DNA from 3 places in the Streptomyces sp. NPDC002640 genome. Region 2 is predicted to be linked to each of the others. Evidence: riboswitches for the same ligand, from Rfam matches in the RefSeq annotation. Region 2 holds a riboswitch; each other region holds the start of a gene.
What was found. Region 2 has a riboswitch for cobalamin ahead of ACWD3O_RS10630 (ABC transporter substrate-binding protein). Riboswitches for the same ligand answer to the same signal wherever they lie in the genome.
Positions count from the first base shown of each region.

Region 1 (5,596 bases), on a different contig from region 2:
CCACCCCTTCCAGCGGTACGGCATCACGGTGCTGGAGCCCGGTGAGCGGCACATGCTGACGGACCACAGCTACCTCACCGAGCAGGACCGCCAGGACCCCGACATCATGGCGACCTGCGCGGCGTTCGAGCGGATGACGGAGTTCCTGAAGGTCGTCGCCGTGCACGAGGACGGCCTCTGCTTCGGCTACTGGACGCACCCGCGACAGCGGCAGGACGCGCCCGCGCCGGTCGTCATGGTCGACACCGAGGCTTCCTCCCTGGTGCAGGCCGGGCGGACGCTCTCCGAGGCATTCCTGGGCGAGATCGCCTACGAGGACGACGACCTGTTCGCCGAGGTCGCGGAGGAACTCGCGCGGCTGGGGATACCCGTGTCGGCGAGGTCCTGGGCGGACCTCGCCGAGGCGGTCGCGGACCCCGCACCGGAGGACGTCGCGGAGGAGCTGTACCGCGCGGAGCTGGAGCGCCGGACCGCGTGAGTCCGTACGTCAGGGCCGGACACCGCCGGCCGGGAGCGGCGCCGCGACCCGGAACAACGGCACCGTCACGGCTGGGTGGCCCGGGCGGTGCGGGTGGCGTGCCGGTGGGCCAGCACGGAGAGGGGCACGGCGGCGATCCAGCTGTAGAGGGCCGCCACGGGGGAGAACTGGGCGATCACCACGGAGAGGAGGAAGACGCACGCCTGCGCGGGAAAGGGCGGGAAGGGCTTCCGCCGCCCCGGTTCCCGGGCGATGCGCACGGCCATCACGTACAGCACCAGGGCGGCCGTGCCGATGACCACGCCGTACAGGCCGGGGCCGAGGGGACGGTCGCCGTAGTCGGCCAGCACCCTCGTCGGGAAGGGGATCAGGGAGATCAGCGCCAGGAAGGCGACGTTGCACCAGAAGAGGGTGCCGTTGATCCACTCCGCCTCGCGCAGCACCGAGTGGTGGGCCCGCCAGAACAGGGCGATCACGGCGGCGCTCAACAGGAACGTCCCGACCTGGCCCTGCACGTCGCCGAGCGCGTCCGACAGGGCCCGCCCCCGTAGCCCGTCGGGCACGTCGATGTCGAGCACCAGCAGCGTCATGGCGATGGCCACCACGCCGTCGGTCAACGCGAGAACCCGGTGCTTCGGCAGGTACTTCTGCTCCGGAGCGGCGGCTGTGTGCCCGTGGCCCGTATCCATGCTCCCGTGGTAGCACCACCCGCGTGCCGTCCCCCGGCACCACCGCCACCGGCCGCCCGCGTGTCGTGGACCGGACTCCGGATCAGGGGGTGCCGGGGGACGCGGCGGGCGATAGCCCTGCGGTGGCCGACCGGATCACTCCGTCTCCTTCTCGTGCGGGCTGCTCGCCGGAGCCTCGGCCGGCCGCTCCCTGCCTCCGTCATGACCGGAGACGACCACGACGAGGATGCCGACGACCACGGCCCCGGCGAGAACCCTGCCCGCCGCCCGCAGCGTCCACCCCGGCAGTGAGCCCCCCGGACCGCCCGCACCCCGCCCCGGGGCGCCCAGTCGCTCCGCGCGGCGGGCGGGTCTCAGCAACCGCACCAGCAGCAGCACGGCGACGGGGAGTTGCAGCAGCCACAGCACCGTGCGGGGCCACTCGCCGTACCAGACGTTGGTGCCGTACAGCAGCGTGTGCCACACGCTCAGCACGTACACGACGATCACGAAGCGGTGCAGCCGCCGCCAGGTGGTGGCGCCGATGCGGTTGCGGACGTAGAAGAGCAGGCCCAGCGGCACGGCCAGATACAGGGCCGCCTGGCCGATGGGGATGGCGATCTGCCCGGTCCCGGAGTCGTACCAGCCGGGCACGAAGGAGTCGGCGAAACCGGTCCACAGCCGCTTCAGCCACGTCAACTCGGTCTCGTAGCGGACGAGTTCGGCCGCGAACATCAGCGCGTGCGCGAACATCAGAGCCATCGTCGTCAGGCTCGTGGTGCGGTGCCAGCGCTCCAGGACCTGGCGGGAGACGGGTAATCGGCCGGGTCTCGGCCCCGACAGCAGCAGGCCGAGCATGACCGTGCCCCAGGCCCACAGCAGTCCCGACCACCCGAAGGCCTGGCTGAGCAGGTACATCCAGTACGTGGCCGGGTCGTCCATGAACGGCATGATCGCGACCGTCGCCGACTCGCCGGAGCCCATCCGCGCCCACAGGAACACGAAGACGGCGGCCGTGACCAGGACCGCCGCCGTCGCGTCGGGCACCGCGGCCCGCAGGTCGGTGCGCAGGGTGACCCGGCCGGCCGCGGGTCCCTCACGGACGGGCAGGGCGGTCGTGCCGTCGTCTCCCGACGGCGTCGTGGGCGACATCTGGACCTCCGGTGAGCGCGGGACACCGATGCTCGGTGTGCGGGTGTGGTGGGCGTCACCAGTGTGATCGAGGCGGGTGTGCTTCACCGAGGCGTCATTCGGCCAGTGTGACTCCGGATGACCGGCCGGGCCCTCCTATGGCTGTGGAGCGCTCATGGCCGCCGACGGCATTCGGACAACCAGTCACGCGCCACTGCCGCCGCGGATCGTGCCCCCCTAACCTGATGCCTGCAGTCGGTTCGCGCCTCCTGCCCGGTCAGGCGTCGGGCGGCGCGACGCAAGAGGGAACCCGGTGCGAACCCGGGACTGTCCCGCAGCGGTGAGTGGGAGCGACAGCCGTCGGCAGCACCGGGCCTCTCAGGGACGAGAGCCGGGGAACCGACGGCCCGCAGGCGCTTCGCCGGACCTCCGGAGGGCCGGCCCACGAGTCCGAAGACCTGCCACTGCGCCCGCACCTGGCGTGCGGGTTGTACACGGTGACCTCGTGGACCGGGTTGGCGGTACGGACGGCCGTACAGCGTACGGCACGGGTTGTGCCGCGCCTCCTGCCCTGTCCCGCTCAGCAGTCCGGGACCACGAAGGAGGACGTGTCCGTGACCGTGCGATCCGTCGTGGGCCCCGGGGGATGCGGGGCGCTCCGCCGTGCGACGGGGCGGACCGCATGGTGCTGACATCCGCCGAGGAGCACCCCCTGCCCGGGCACACGCCCGCAGCCATGGTGTCCGGAGTCTGCCACGGCACCCTGGGCGAGCTGTACCAGGGCCCGCTGCGGGCGGGTGGCGAGCCGGACATCGCCGTGGTGTCCTTTCCCGTGGACCGGCACTCCTGGGTGCACTTCACCCCCGGGGCGGAACCGTCGAGCACGTTGCCCGTCGGGGAGAAGTCCGCCGCGGCGGTCGGCCTCTTCCTGCGGCACTTCGGGCTCACGCTGCCGCCGGGCCGCTGGAGCGCCCACTCGGAACTGACGGTCGGCGTGGGAATGGCGAGTTCGACCGCCGACATCGTGGCGACCCTGCGTTGCCTGTTCCGGGTCTTCGGGCTGCCCTACGACCTGGACGTCGTCCTCGGCATCCTGTCGGCGATCGAACGGTCCGACAGCGTCTTCCTCGACGAGTTCGCCCTTCACCTGAGCGGCCGGCATCGCGTGGTGAAGCGGCTGGGCACGGACCTCGGGTTCCACACCGCCTACATCACCGAGCCCGGGACGGTGGACACCTCCGCCGTCACCGCCGAACTCGTGGCGCACTACCGCAGGCGGGGCGAGGAGTACGAGCGGTGCCTGGCCGATCTCCTCAAGGGGTTCGCCTCACGCGACCCCGTCGTCATCGCCCGCGCCGCCACCACCAGCGCCGTCCTCTCCCAGGAGGTGCTGCCCAAGACGACCTTCGACGCCCTGCTCGCCCGCCGCGAACGGTTCGGTGCCGACGGCGTCTTCGTCGCCCACACGGGCCGGGTGATCGGCTACCTCTTCCGCGGCCGCCCCGGCCCCGACGTCAAGGCGGACGTCTCCGCGTTCTTCCGCTCACAAGGCCATCAGTGTTCCTTCGCCCAAGGAGGTTACGGATGATCCACCCCCACATCGCGGACGCCCTGAAGATCCCCGACCTGGTCCGTCTGTCCGACGGCCTCGTCCTGATCCGGTTCGAGTCCATGAAGATCTACTCGGCGCTGGCCGCCGTCCGTCATCTCCTGGAGCGGGGCACGATCCGCCCGGGGCAGACCTTGGTCGACAGCTCCAGCGGCATCTACGCCTACGCCCTGGCACTGGCCTGCCACCGCTACGGGATGCGCTGCCACATCGTCGCGTCGACCACGGTGGACACCACCACCCGGGCCCAGCTGGAGATCCTCGGCGCCACCGTGGAACAGGTCAGACCCTCGCAGAACCTCAAACTGGACCAGGAGTTACGGGTGGCGCGGGTGAAGGAGATCCTGGCCGCCCACCCGGACCGGCACTGGATGCGCCAGTACCACGACGACGTCCACTACCTCGGGTACCAGGAGGTCGCCGACCGCGTCACGACCGCGTTCCCGGACACCCGGCTGACCGTCGTCGGCGGCGTGGGATCGGGGGCGTCGACAGGAGGCATCGTGGAACGCCTGCGTGCCACGGACCCCTCGGTGCGGCTGGTGGGTGTCCAGCCCTTCGGCAGCGTCACCTTCGGCAGCCAGGACCACGACGACCCGGAGGCGATCATCGCCGGTATCGGGTCGTCGATCGTCTTCGACAACGTTCGCCACCACCTCTACGACGCCGTCCACTGGCTGGACTTCACCCACGCCATGTCCGGCACGATCGCCCTGCTGCGCGACCATGCCGTGTTCGCCGGGCTGTCCACCGGCGCCGGATACCTGGCCGCCACCTACGAGACCCGCCGCCATCCCGACCGATTACACCTGGTGATCGGAGCCGACACCGGACACCGCTATGTCGACCGGGTGTTCGCCCGGCACGCGGAAGCACTGGATCCCTCGGCGCTGAAACCGGCCGAGGTGTCCGGCCCCGAGGAGATGTCCATGCCGTGGTCCACGGCGGCCTGGCGGCGCACCGCCGGCCCGACACGACGGAAGGAGCGGGCGGCATGACCATCGCCTGTCTCGAAGCACTCACCTTCGGCCTCGGGCACCTGGTGCGCGCGGCCGACGCACTCGGCGAGCGCCTGCTCCTGCTCACCAGGGACCGCTCCTACTACACGTACGAGCTGCGGCGGCTGCCGGACGACGCCCTCGACGTCGTGGAGACGGACACCTTCGACGTGGAGGCAGTGGCGGACCTGCTGCACCGGACGGCTGGGCTGCGCGGCCTGATCAGCTCGACCGACACCTGGACGCTGGTGGGCGCGGATCTCGCGGAACGCCTCGGTCTGCCGGGGCTCGATCCGGCCGTGCTGAGGCTGACGCGGGACAAGGCGGCCGTCCGCAACCGCCTGCACGGCGCGGGGCTGACGCGCGGACGCGCCGTGGAGGTCACCGGCACGGGGCAACGCGAGCTGCTGCTGAAGGAGGTCGGCCTGCCCGCCGTCCTCAAGGACACGGCGGGCACCGGGAGCCAGAACGTCTGGCTGGCGCGGTCCGAGTGGGAGCTGGACGCGGCCCTGGGCGAGTCGGCCGGGCGGGAGCTGAAAGGGCGGTTGTTCGCCGAGCCGTACTTCAGCGGGCCGGTGTACAGCGCCGAGACCATCACCTGGGCGGGCCGGACCCGGCTGCTGGGCGTCTCCAGCCGGCTGATGTCACCGGAACCGCACTTCCGGGAGGAGATCACCGCGTTCCCCGTCGCCTTCCCCGAGGCGCGGCGCGC
Region 1 is NZ_JBSFVZ010000008.1:63,817-69,412, reverse strand. It holds gene ACWD3O_RS12985 (hypothetical protein) at 1-478, shown strand, start outside; gene ACWD3O_RS12980 (TMEM175 family protein) at 544-1,167, opposite strand; gene ACWD3O_RS12975 (ferric reductase-like transmembrane domain-containing protein) at 1,303-2,298, opposite strand; cobalamin riboswitch at 2,517-2,756, shown strand; gene ACWD3O_RS12970 (GHMP family kinase ATP-binding protein) at 2,960-3,865, shown strand; gene ACWD3O_RS12965 (cysteine synthase family protein) at 3,862-4,884, shown strand; gene ACWD3O_RS12960 (ATP-grasp domain-containing protein) at 4,881-5,596, shown strand, end outside.
Region 1: it holds a riboswitch for cobalamin, as region 2 does, so the genes downstream of both, ACWD3O_RS12970 (GHMP family kinase ATP-binding protein) here and ACWD3O_RS10630 (ABC transporter substrate-binding protein) in region 2, are expected to answer to the same signal.

Region 2 (5,596 bases):
AGAGCGAAACAGCGGAACGGCCCTCTTGCGCCTGGTGATCTCGTTTCCTGATTCCTGACGCTTTCCCTGGGGACGACAACGGCTCCGGCCGCCGTGCACGGCTGGAGGGCGCCGGGGCCTGGCTGCGGTGGCCTTGATGGCCCCGGTCAGGTTCCGGTCAGCGTGCCCAGGAAGCGGATGTGCGGGCGGTTGCCGGGGCCGGGGTGGGTGACCTCGGCGCGGACGCCGTAGACGTCGGCGATCAGGGTCTCGGTGAGCGTGTCGGCGGGAGAGCCGGCGGCGACCACGCGGCCTTCGCGGAGGACGACGAGCTGGTCGCAGTACATGGCCGCCAGGTTCAGGTCGTGCAGGGCGACGACGCTGGTGACGGGGAGTTCGGCGACCAGGTTCAGCAGGTCGAGCTGGTGCTGGACGTCGAGGTGGTTGGTGGGCTCGTCCAGCAGCAGCTCGCGCGGCTCCTGGGCCAGGGCGCGGGCGATCTGCACCCGCTGGCGTTCGCCGCCGGAGAGGGTGTGCCAGGGCCGGTCCGCGCGGTCGGTGAGGCCCGTGCTCGCCAGGGCGGCGCGCACGGCGGCCTCGTCGCGCGCGGTCGCGGGGGTCCAGGCCCGCCGGTGCGGGATGCGGCCGAGGCGGACGACGTCCAGCACGGTCAGCTCGACCAGGGTCTCGGCGTGCTGCTCGACGACGGCCACCCGCCGGGCCACCGTGCGGCGCCCCCACTCGCCGAGCGGGCGGCCGTCGAGGACGACGACGCCCGAGGTGGGGGCGAGGACGCCGGCCAGCAGCCGCAGCAGTGTCGACTTCCCCGAGCCGTTGGGCCCGAGCAGCCCCGTCACCGAACCGGGCCGGGGCGCGAGGCTGACGCCGTCGAGGACCAGCCGCCCGTCGAGGTCGCGGCTCACCCGGTCGGCGGCGAGGGTGGGTTCCGCGGTGGGCGGCGTGCCGGCGGGCCGCCGCCGGACCGGGGCCGTCATCGCGTCCTCCTGGTGCGGTACAGGACCAGGACGAACGCCGGGACGCCGACCAGCGAGGTGACCACGCCCACCGGCACCTCCTGGGGGTCGAGGACGGTACGGGCGAGGGTGTCGGCCCAGACCAGGAACACCGCCCCGGCGAGTGCGGTGACCGGCAGCAGCCGGGCGTGCCCCGGGCCGACGAGGGCGCGGGCGGCGTGCGGGAGGACCAGGCCGACGAAGCCGATCGCGCCCGCCGAGCTGACCAGCGCGGCGGTCAGCAGCGCCGTCACGGACAGCAGCACCAGCCGGGTCCGGGCGACCGGGACACCGAGCGTGGCCGCGGCGTCCTGGCCGAAGGCGAAGGCGTCCAGACTGCGCGCGTGGCCCAGGCACACCACGAGGGCGAGCGCCAGGACCGCGGCGCACAGCCCCACCTCGGTCCAGCCGGCCCCGCTCAGCGAGCCGAGCAGCCAGAACAGCACGCCCCGGGTGGTCTCCGCGTCGGCCGCCGTCGTCACCACGAACGAGGTCAGCGCGGAGAACAGCTGCATCGCCGCCACCCCGGACAGCACCACCCGGTCCGTCGTCCCGCCGAGCGTGTGGCTGAGCAACAGCACCAGGGCGAACGAGCCGACCGCGCCGAGGAAGGCGCCGCCGGACAGGGACAGGACACCGCCGCCCGCGCCGACGACGATGACCAGGACGGCGCCGGTGGACGCCCCGGAGGAGACGCCCAGCACGAACGGGTCGGCGAGCGGGTTGCGCAGCAGCGACTGCATCACCGCGCCGCAGACCGCGAGCCCGGCGCCGCACACCGCGGCGAGCAGGGTGCGCGGCAGCCGCAGGTCCCAGACGATGCCCTCGCGGATCGCGGTGAGGTCCGACGCGCCCCCGCCCAGGCGGGAGGCGACCACGGACCAGACGTCGCCCACCCCGACGGACGCCGGGCCGATGGTGATGGCCACGGCGACGGACAGGGCGAGCAGCGCCAGTCCGCCGCCCACGCCGGCCACGACGGGCAGCGCCCCGGTGGCCCTCCGCGTCGCGGGGACGGGGGAGGGGCGCAGGGACGTGGTCATCCGGCGAGCCCGTGCTCGCGCAGCGCCGCGGCCACCTTCTCGACGCCCTCCACGGTGCGGATCGTCGGGTTCATGGCCTGCCCGCTGAGCAGCACGTACCGCTTCTCCCGCACCGCCTTCAGGTTCCTGGTCGCCGGATGCGACTCCAGGAAGGCGATCTTGCCGGCGGCCGACTCGGCGGTCTGCGACCTGCGGGTGAGGTCGCCGAGGACGAGCAGGTCGGGGTCGCGGTCGGCGACGGTCTCCCAGTTGACCTGGGGCCATTCCTGGGTGCTGTCGTCGAGGACGTTCTTCGCGCCGAGCGCGTCGGTGATGACGCCGGGGGCTCCGCAGCAGCCCGCCATGTAGGGGGACTCCTGGTTCGCGAACCAGTACAGGACGGTGGTGTCCCCGGCGTCGATCCCCGAGGAGGCGTCGGCGACACGGCTCCGCAGCCGGTCGACCAGCCGCTCGCCGCGCTCCTCCACGCCGAAGACGCGGGCCAGTTCCCGCACCTCCCGGTAGACCGTGTCCATGGTCAGGGGTTCGGTGCGTGCGCCGTCACCGCCGCCGCTGTTGTCCTTGCCCTCGCAGTCGGCGGGCGACAGGTACGTCGGCACGCCGAGCTCGGTGAACTTCTCGCGGGGGGCCACGCCGCCCTTGCCCAGGGTGGACGTGAAGGAGGCGGCCACGAAGTCCGGTTCGGCGTCCAGTACGCGCTCGAAGGACGGCTGGTTGTCGGCGAGCCGGGGCACCCCGGTGCCGGCCTTCTCCAGTCCCTTCATGACCGGATCGGTCCAGGTGGCGGTTCCCGCCATGCGGTCCGCGAGGCCGAGCGAGAGCAGGATCTCGGTGGTGCCCTGGTTCAGGGACACGGCCCGCCGCGGCGGAGCCTCGACGGTCACCCGCTGCCCGCAGTTCTCGAACGTGACGGCTTCCGCGCCGGAGCGGGCGGAGCCGCCTGACCCGGCGGACGCGCCGGAGCCGGTCCCGGAGGCGGAGTCGGAGGCGGGGCCGGAACCGCAGGCGGTGAGCAGGAGCGCACCGGTCAGGAGCAGGGCGGAACGGCGGGCGGGGCGTGACAGATGCACGGCAGAGGCTTCCTCGGCGTCGGACCCATACGCGGGGTCGCGTGGACGTTCGGTCGCCAGCAGGTCTTCGGACTCGGGATCACCCCGGCGAGGCGCCTTCCCGGACCCGGCCGTGACCGTCGTCCAGTGGCTGCTGCCTCGCCCGTCACCCTTACCGCTGCGCGTCAGTTCCGGTCTCTCACCGGATTCCCTGACCCGTGGACGCGGACGACCGCGTCCACGAGTGCGACTGGCGTTCGGAAGCTACCACGCCGCGCTCGAGCGGCCCGCGGCGCCCTGGGCGAACCCGCGCCGCGACGCGTGGTTCCCGCGGCCGAGGCGCCGGCAGCCCGCACGAGACGGAGGCGGAGTGGCGGGCCCCGGCGGGGGAGGGGTCAGCTCTCGTGGAGGGCCTTCTTCAGGGCGTCGACGGCCAGGTGGCGGGCGACGTTCGCGGCACGGGTGTCGCGCAGGCTGTCCAGGAGCAGGAAGTCGTGGACCATGCCGGCCACGCGCACGGAGGTGACGTCGACGCCTGCCTCGCGGAGCTTGTTGGCGTACTTCTCTCCCTCGTCGCGCAGGACGTCCGCCTCGTCGGTGATGACGAGGGTGGGCGGCAGGTCCTTGAGCTGCTCCAGGCTCGCCCGCAGGGGGGCGGCGTACGGCTCGGTGCGCTGCGAGGGCTCGGAGTACTGGTCCCAGAACCAGATCATGCCGTCCCGGGTGAGGTAGTAGCCCTCGGCGAACTGGTGGTACGACGGGGTGTCGAAGTCCGCGTCGGCCACCGGGTACAGCAGGACCTGCGCCTTCAGGTCGATGCCGCCGCGCTCCTTGTTCATCAGGGCGAAGACGGTGGACATGCAGCCGCCCACGGACTCGCCGGTGACCGCGACACGGGAGGTGTCCAGGCCGTGGTCGGAGCCGTTCTCCAGCAGCCACTGTCCGACGGCGTAGTTCTGCTCCACCTGGGTCGGGTACTTCGCCTCCGGGGCCCGGTCGTACACCGGGAACACCCCGGCCGCGCCGGCGCCGACGGCCAGTTCGCGGAAGAGCCGGTCGTGGGTCTTCTCGTCGCCGAAGACCCAGCCGGCGCCGTGGATGTAGAAGACGACGGGCAGCGGGCCGGTGGCGCCCTTGGGCCTGATGATGCGGGTGCGGACCGTGCCCCACTCGCCGGCGTCGACCTCCACCCACTCCTCGTCCACCTCGGGCCGGGGCACGCTCGCGTCGCTCTGCAGGCCCAGGAGGATGTCGCGGCCCTGCTCCGGCGGCACCTCGTAGATCCGGGGGTGCGGGTCGGTCGCCTCGGCCAGTTCCTTCGCCGCCGGTTCCAGGAAGGGCGTGACGGGCGCGGGCAGATCGCTCATGCGGACTCCAGGTGCTCGGGCGTCCGGCGGCCACGGGGTGGTGGTCCGGACGCGCACTCCCCCCTGCTCCTCCTCCATGATCCCGGCCGCCCGCCCCCACGCAACCCGGCCGGGCGCCCGCGGACGCGGGGACCCGGCCGGGCGGTGGACGTCAGCGGCGCGCGGGCGTGGTGGGGTCCGTGTCCGCCGGGGGCAGGGCGGAGGGGGAGGCGGAGGGGGCGAAGGGGCCGTGGAGGGCAGCCCACTGCAGGAGCAGCACGGTCTTGCCGTCGGTGATGCGCCCGTCGAGGGTCATCGCGAGGGCCTCCGTGAAGGGCAGTTCGAGGACCTCGATGTCCTCGCCCTCCTCCTCCACGCCGCCTCCGGCTCCCGTGCGGTCGCCGGGGGTGTAGGGGGCGGCGAAGAAGTGGAGGCGCTCGGTGACCGAGCCGGGGCTCATGTACGCGTCGAGCACGTGGGTGAGCGGACCGAGGACGACGCCGAGTTCCTCGGCGGCCTCGCGGCGGATCGCCGTCTCCGGGTCGTCCGCGTCGAGCAGCCCCGCCGCGGCCTCGACGAGCATGCCGTCCGGGTGGTCGTTGACGTAGGCCGGGTAGCGGAACTGACGGGTGAGCAGGACGCGCCCGCGCCCGGTGTGGTAGGGCAGGACCACGGCGCCGTTGCCGCGGTCGTACGTCTCGCGCACCTGTGTCTCCCAGCGGCCGTCGCGGCGCCGGTAGTCGAACGTCGTGCGGCGCAGGACGTGCCAGCCCCGCGAGGTCAGTTCGACGTCGCGGACCCGGACGCCGGGGTTGCGGTCGAGGTGGCGTCCCGCCCGGTCGAGGCCGGTCCGGCCGCGGTGGTCGGGGACGTCCACCCCGGGCCGGGGCGTCACGCCTCCACCCGCCGGCCGAGGACCGGGATCTCCGCCACGTCGTGGTAGACGGGCAGGCCGCGGCGGCGTGCGAACGCGACGTCCTGGTCGGCGCCGACGGACTCGCCGGGCAGCCGCAGCACGGCGTCGCAGCGGGCCAGCAGGCGCTCGGCGGTCGGGTACAGCACCTCGTCGGCGAGGGGGTCGGTGGGGCCGGCGCCGGCCGAGTGCAGCACGGGCAGGGCGATCCACTCGCCGATGACGGGAAGGTGTCCGGCGGCGAACACGGGCC
Region 2 is NZ_JBSFVZ010000006.1:138,254-143,849, reverse strand. It holds gene ACWD3O_RS10640 (ABC transporter ATP-binding protein) at 147-974, opposite strand; gene ACWD3O_RS10635 (FecCD family ABC transporter permease) at 971-2,035, opposite strand; gene ACWD3O_RS10630 (ABC transporter substrate-binding protein) at 2,032-3,105, opposite strand; cobalamin riboswitch at 3,147-3,329, opposite strand; gene ACWD3O_RS10625 (alpha/beta hydrolase) at 3,480-4,451, opposite strand; gene ACWD3O_RS10620 (NUDIX domain-containing protein) at 4,603-5,325, opposite strand; gene ACWD3O_RS10615 (DUF4406 domain-containing protein) at 5,322-5,596, opposite strand, start outside.

Region 3 (5,596 bases), on a different contig from region 2:
GATCCTGTCGGCGGAGGCGGGGTGGAGTTCCTCACGGGCGGGGAGGTGGGGGACGTAGTCCCCGGCCGGGTCGCACGGGTGGGCGGGGACGCCGCCGAGCCGCCCGGTGATCAGTGCCGCCGTCTCGGTGGTCCTGGGCAGGGGGCCGTGGTGCACGGCGGCGAGGGGGACGCCGCTGTCCCGCAGGCGGGTGCCGAGGAGGGTGGCCTGGTGACGGCCGCGCTCGGTGAGGGACGCCTCGTCGGCGTCGGCCTCGCCGTGGCGGGTGAGGTAGAGGTAGCGGTCGGACCCGGTGGACAAGTGGTGTCTCCCTGCTGATCGCGGCGGGATCCGGCACCGAACCAGTCTGCACGCGACGGTAGTTGACGGCTCTGGTGTCGGACGCGGAAGCCCGCGTCGCGGTTCCGGGCTGGCGTTCGACCCGTTTCCTCGCTCTCGCCCGCCTCGTTGGGCATGCGTCGAAGAAGCCCGGGCGGACGAGGCTTTGCAGGCGGGCGGCGGGACGAGGGCTGGTGTTCGCCGTCGGGGGCCGGGCCGGTGCAACGGGCCGACGCGCGGTGCCTCCCTCTCCGCCCCTACGAAGGGAAACGCCCCGGTGCGAGTGACCGACATCCAGCGATGCGACGTGCGCCCCGGACTGCTCGTCGAGTGGACGCTCAGTCCGGACACCGTCGAGGCGGCCGCCGGCCTGCCGGAGGACGCGCGTCCCCCGGCGTACGTGCAGGAGTCGCACATCAGGACGGCCCGGTCGGTGCGCGAGGACGGTCTGTTCGTCCCGACCTGGGTCGGAGCGGCGTTCGACGTCCCTGGGATGGTGGACCTGGACGCGCTCCAGCACGCCCTGCACACCTGGACGTCGCGGCACGAGACGCTGCGCAGCGGGTTCCGCTGGGACGGGGGCGCGATGCGCCGGTTCACGCTGGACGCCGAGGCGGTGCGCCTGCGGCGTGAGGTGGTCGGCGAGTTCGGCGACCCGCGGCGGCTGGCCGGCCATCTGCAGGACCGGTTCGACGTGGCCGCGGACGCGCTGGACTGGCCGAACTTCATCTACGCGGCGGTGGTCCGGGAGGACTGCACCAGCGTCTACATGGCCTTCGACCACAGCAACGTGGACGCCTACTCGCTGCACCGCATCCCCGCCGAGGTGCACGAGTTCTACGCGGCGGCCGTGGAGGGCCGGGCGGTGGAGCAGCGGCCCGCGGGCAGTTACGTCGACTTCTGCGAGGCCGAGCGGGCGGACGCGGACCGGGTGGACGACGGTCACGAGATCGTGGCGCGCTGGCGGGAGTTCGTCGCCCGGTGCGACGGGCGGCTGCCCAATTTTCCCGTCGACCTGGGGCTGGAGACGGAGGGCAAGCTGCCCACGCAGAAGCTGATGCAGGACATGCTGGGCGGGGCGGGCGAGGCGGCGGGCTTCGAGGCGTACTGCCGGCCGTTCGGCGGTTCCCTGGTGGGTGTGCTGGCCGCGACGGCGGTGATCGTGCGGGAGATCGCGGGCACGGACGTGTACCGGACGGTGGTGCCCTTCCACACCCGGGCCAAGTCGCAGTGGCAGGACTCCGTGGGCTGGTACGTCGGCGGGGTGCCCATCGAGGTGGACCTGTCGGACGGGGCCGGTTTCGAGGAGGCGCTGCGGCGGGTGCGGGCGGCGTTGCGGGAGAACCGGCGGCTGGCGCGGATGCCGATCGCGCGGGTGCTGCGGCTGCTGGGGGCGGAGTTCCGGCCCACCTCGCCCGACCTGTACTCGATCGTGTCGTTCGTCGACGGGCGCACGGTGCCCGGGTCGGAGCGGTGGGACGAGCTGCACGCGTACGGGCTGCTGAGGGTGTCGTACGGGGACCAGGTGTGCGTGTGGGTGAGCAGGGTGCACGAGGGGTTGCAGTTCGCCGCCCGGTACCCGGACACCGGTCCGGCGCTGCGGAGCATGGAGCGGTACCTGGAGCGGCTGCGGGAGCTCGTCGCGGAGGTCGCCCGTGCGTCGGCCGGCGAACGGGAACCGGGGGCACCGGTGTCGGCCGGGGCGCGGGAACCGGGGGCCCTGGTGTGAGACGGGCGGTGCCCGGATAGGGTGGGGCTCCACCAACTCGTGGCGCAGGAACCCGGTGCGATTCCGGGGCGGTTCCGCCACTGTGACGTTCCCCTCCCCGGGGACGCAGCCAGACACTGGCCACGGGTTGTCCGACCGTCGTACGGGGCGAGAACCCCGAGGGAGGATCACGGCCTTGACCGTGCCTGTTGCCCTGCTGTCCACGTCCGACACCGATCTGCTCTCCGCGCGGGCCAGTGGCGCCGCGTACGCGTGGGCGAATCCGTCCCGGGCCTCCGACGAGGAACTCGCCGCCGCCGTGGAGGGTGCCGCCCTCGTGGTGGTGCGGCTGCTCGGCTCCCCGCACGACCTGTGGCCGGGGCTGGCCGCGGTCCGGGAGCGGGGGACGCCGCTGGTGGTGCTCGGCGGCGAGCTCCAGCCGAGCGCCGAGCTGATGGAGCACTCGACCGTCCCGGTGGGGGTGGCCGCCGACGCGCACCGCTACCTGGCGGAGGGCGGCCCGGCCAACCTGCGGCGGCTGCACGCCTTCCTCTCCGACACCGTGCTGCTGACCGGTGAGGGCTTCGAGCCGCCGGAGGCCGTGCCGCTGTGGGGGTTCGCCGAGCGGGCGCCGCGCGACCCGTCGCTCCCCCGGGTGGGGATCCTCTACTACCGGGCGCACGAGGCCGGCGGGAACGCGACGTTCGCGCACGACCTGGCGGACGCGGTGGACGCCACCGGTCTCGCGGTGGGCGTGCCGGTGTTCGCGGGGTCGCTGCGGTCGGCGCCGGACGAGCTGTACGCGGCGCTCGGCGGGTTCGACGCGCTGGTGGTGACCGTGCTGGCGGCCGGTGGCAGCGTCCCGGCGTCGGCGGGTGCCGGGGGCGACGACGAGGCGTGGGACGTGGAGCGGATGGCCGCTCTGGACGTCCCGGTGCTGCAGGGGCTCTGCCTGACGAGTTCGCGGGCCGAGTGGGAGGCGTCGGAGGACGGCGTCACGCCGCTGGACTCGGCCAGCCAGATCGCCATCCCGGAGTTCGACGGGCGGATCATCACCGTGCCGTTCTCCTTCAAGGAGATCGACCGGGACGGGCTGCCCCGCTACGTCGCGGACCCCGAGCGGTGCGCCCGGCTGGCGGGGATCGCGGTCAACCACGCCCGGCTGCGGCACGTCCCGAACGGGGACAAGCGGATCGCGGTGGTGCTGTCGGCGTATCCGACCAAGCACTCCCGGATCGGCAACGCCGTCGGTCTGGACACGCCCCGCTCCGCGGTCCGGCTGCTGCGCCGGCTGCGGGAGGAGGGCTACGACCTGGGCGCCCCCGGTGAACTGCCCGGGCTGGACCTGCCGGACGACCAGGAGGCCGGCGACGCGCTGATCCACGCGGTGATCGCGGCGGGCGGGCAGGACGAGGAGTGGCTGACCTCCGGGCAGCTCACCGACGCCCACGTGCGGATCACCGCCGACCAGTACGCGGCATGGACGGCGGACCTCCCGCAGGGGCTGCGGGAGGCGATGGCCGAGGCGTGGGGTCCCGCCCCGGGCCGGCTCTTCGTCAACGAGGCCGGGGAGATCGTGCTGGCCGCGCTGCGCGCGGGCAACGTGGTGGTGCTGGTGCAGCCGCCGCGCGGCTTCGGGGAGAACCCGGTGGCGATCTACCACGACCCGTCGCTGCCGCCGAGCCACCACTACCTGGCCGCCTACCGCTGGCTGGAGAACGGTTTCGGCGCGCACGCGCTCGTCCACCTGGGCAAGCACGGTTCGCTGGAGTGGCTGCCGGGCAAGAACGCCGCGCTGTCGGCGGAGTGCGCCACCGACGCGGCGCTCGGCTCGCTGCCGCTGGTCTACCCGTTCCTGGTGAACGACCCGGGCGAGGGCGCGCAGGCCAAGCGGCGGGCGCACGCCACCGTCGTCGACCACCTGATCCCGCCGATGGCACGCGCCGAGTCCTACGGCGACATCGCGCGCCTGGAGCAGCTGCTGGACGAGCACGCGAACATCGCGTCGATGGACCCGGCGAAGCTGCCGGCGGTCCGGGGCGAGATCTGGTCGCTGATGCGCGCCGCCGAGATGCACCGGGACCTCGGGCTCGAACAGCGCCCGGACGACGAGGAGTTCGACGACTTCCTGCTCCATGTCGACGGCTGGCTGTGCGAGATCAAGGACGCGCAGATCCGGGACGGTCTCCATGTGCTGGGCGAGGCCCCGGAGGGCGAGGCGCGGGTCAACCTGGTGCTGGCGATCCTGCGGGCCGCCCAGGTGTGGGGCGGGGTCGGCGGGGCGGTGCCCGGGCTGCGGAAGGCGCTGGGCCTGAAGGACGACGAGCGGCTGGAGTCGGTCGACGGCGTGGAGGCGCGTGCGCGCGAGCTGGTGGAGCGGATGGAGGCCGCCGGCTGGAGCCCCGGGGCGGCCGCCGCGCTGCACGACGATCCCGAGGTGCGGCGGGTGCTGGAGTTCGCCGCCGAGCAGGTGGTGCCGCGGCTGGCGCGGACGACGGAGGAGCTGGACCATGTGGTCCACGCGCTGGCCGGCGGGTACGTGCCCGCGGGCCCCTCGGGGTCGCCGCTGCGCGGCCTGGTGAACGTGCTGCCGACCGGGCGGAACTTCTACACCGTCGACCCCCGGGCGGTGCCTTCGCGGCTGGCCTGGCAGACCGGTCAGGCGATGGCCCGGTCGCTGGTGGAGCGGCACCTCCAAGACACCGGGGAGTATCCGAGGTCGGTCGGCCTGTCGGTGTGGGGGACGTCGGCGATGCGGACCTCCGGCGACGACGTCGCGGAGGTGCTGGCGCTGCTGGGCGTGCGGCCCGAGTGGGACGAGGCGTCCCGGCGGGTGTCGCGGCTGGAGGTGGTGCCGCCGGAGGAGCTGGGCCGCCCCCGGATCGACGTGACGGTGCGGATCTCGGGCTTCTTCCGGGACGCCTTCCCGCACGTGGTGGCGATGCTGGACGACGCGGTGCGGATGGTCGCCGCGCTCGACGAGCCCGACGACGCGAACTACGTGCGGGCGCACGCCCGGGCCGACCTCGCGGAGCACGGGGACGAACGCCGCGCCACCACGCGGATCTTCGGCTCCAAGCCCGGTTCCTACGGCGCGGGCATCCTGCAGCTGGTGGAGTCCGGCAGCTGGCGTGACGACCGCGACCTGGCCGAGGTGTACACGGCGTGGGGCGGGTTCGCGTACGGACGCGGTCTCGACGGCGTGCCGGCGGCGGACGACATGCGCGCCAACTACCGGCGGATCAAGGTGGCGGCGAAGAACATCGACAGCGCCGAGCACGACATCGCGGACTCCGACGACTACTTCCAGTACCACGGCGGCATGATCGCCACCGTGCGCGCGCTGACCGGCGCGGACCCGAAGGCGTACGTGGGCGACTCCACCACGCCGGACGCGGTGCGCACCCGCACGCTGGCCGAGGAGACCGCCCGGGTCTTCCGGGCGCGCGTGGTCAACCCGCGGTGGATCGCGGCGATGCGCCGGCACGGCTACAAGGGTGCCTTCGAGCTGGCGGCGACGGTGGACTACCTCTTCGGCTTCGACGCCACGGCCGGCGTGGTGCACGACTG
Region 3 is NZ_JBSFVZ010000019.1:90,007-95,602, forward strand. It holds gene ACWD3O_RS23745 (histidine phosphatase family protein) at 1-300, opposite strand, end outside; gene ACWD3O_RS23750 (condensation domain-containing protein) at 596-2,047, shown strand; cobalamin riboswitch at 2,055-2,186, shown strand; gene cobN (cobaltochelatase subunit CobN) at 2,229-5,596, shown strand, end outside.
Region 3: it holds a riboswitch for cobalamin, as region 2 does, so the genes downstream of both, cobN (cobaltochelatase subunit CobN) here and ACWD3O_RS10630 (ABC transporter substrate-binding protein) in region 2, are expected to answer to the same signal.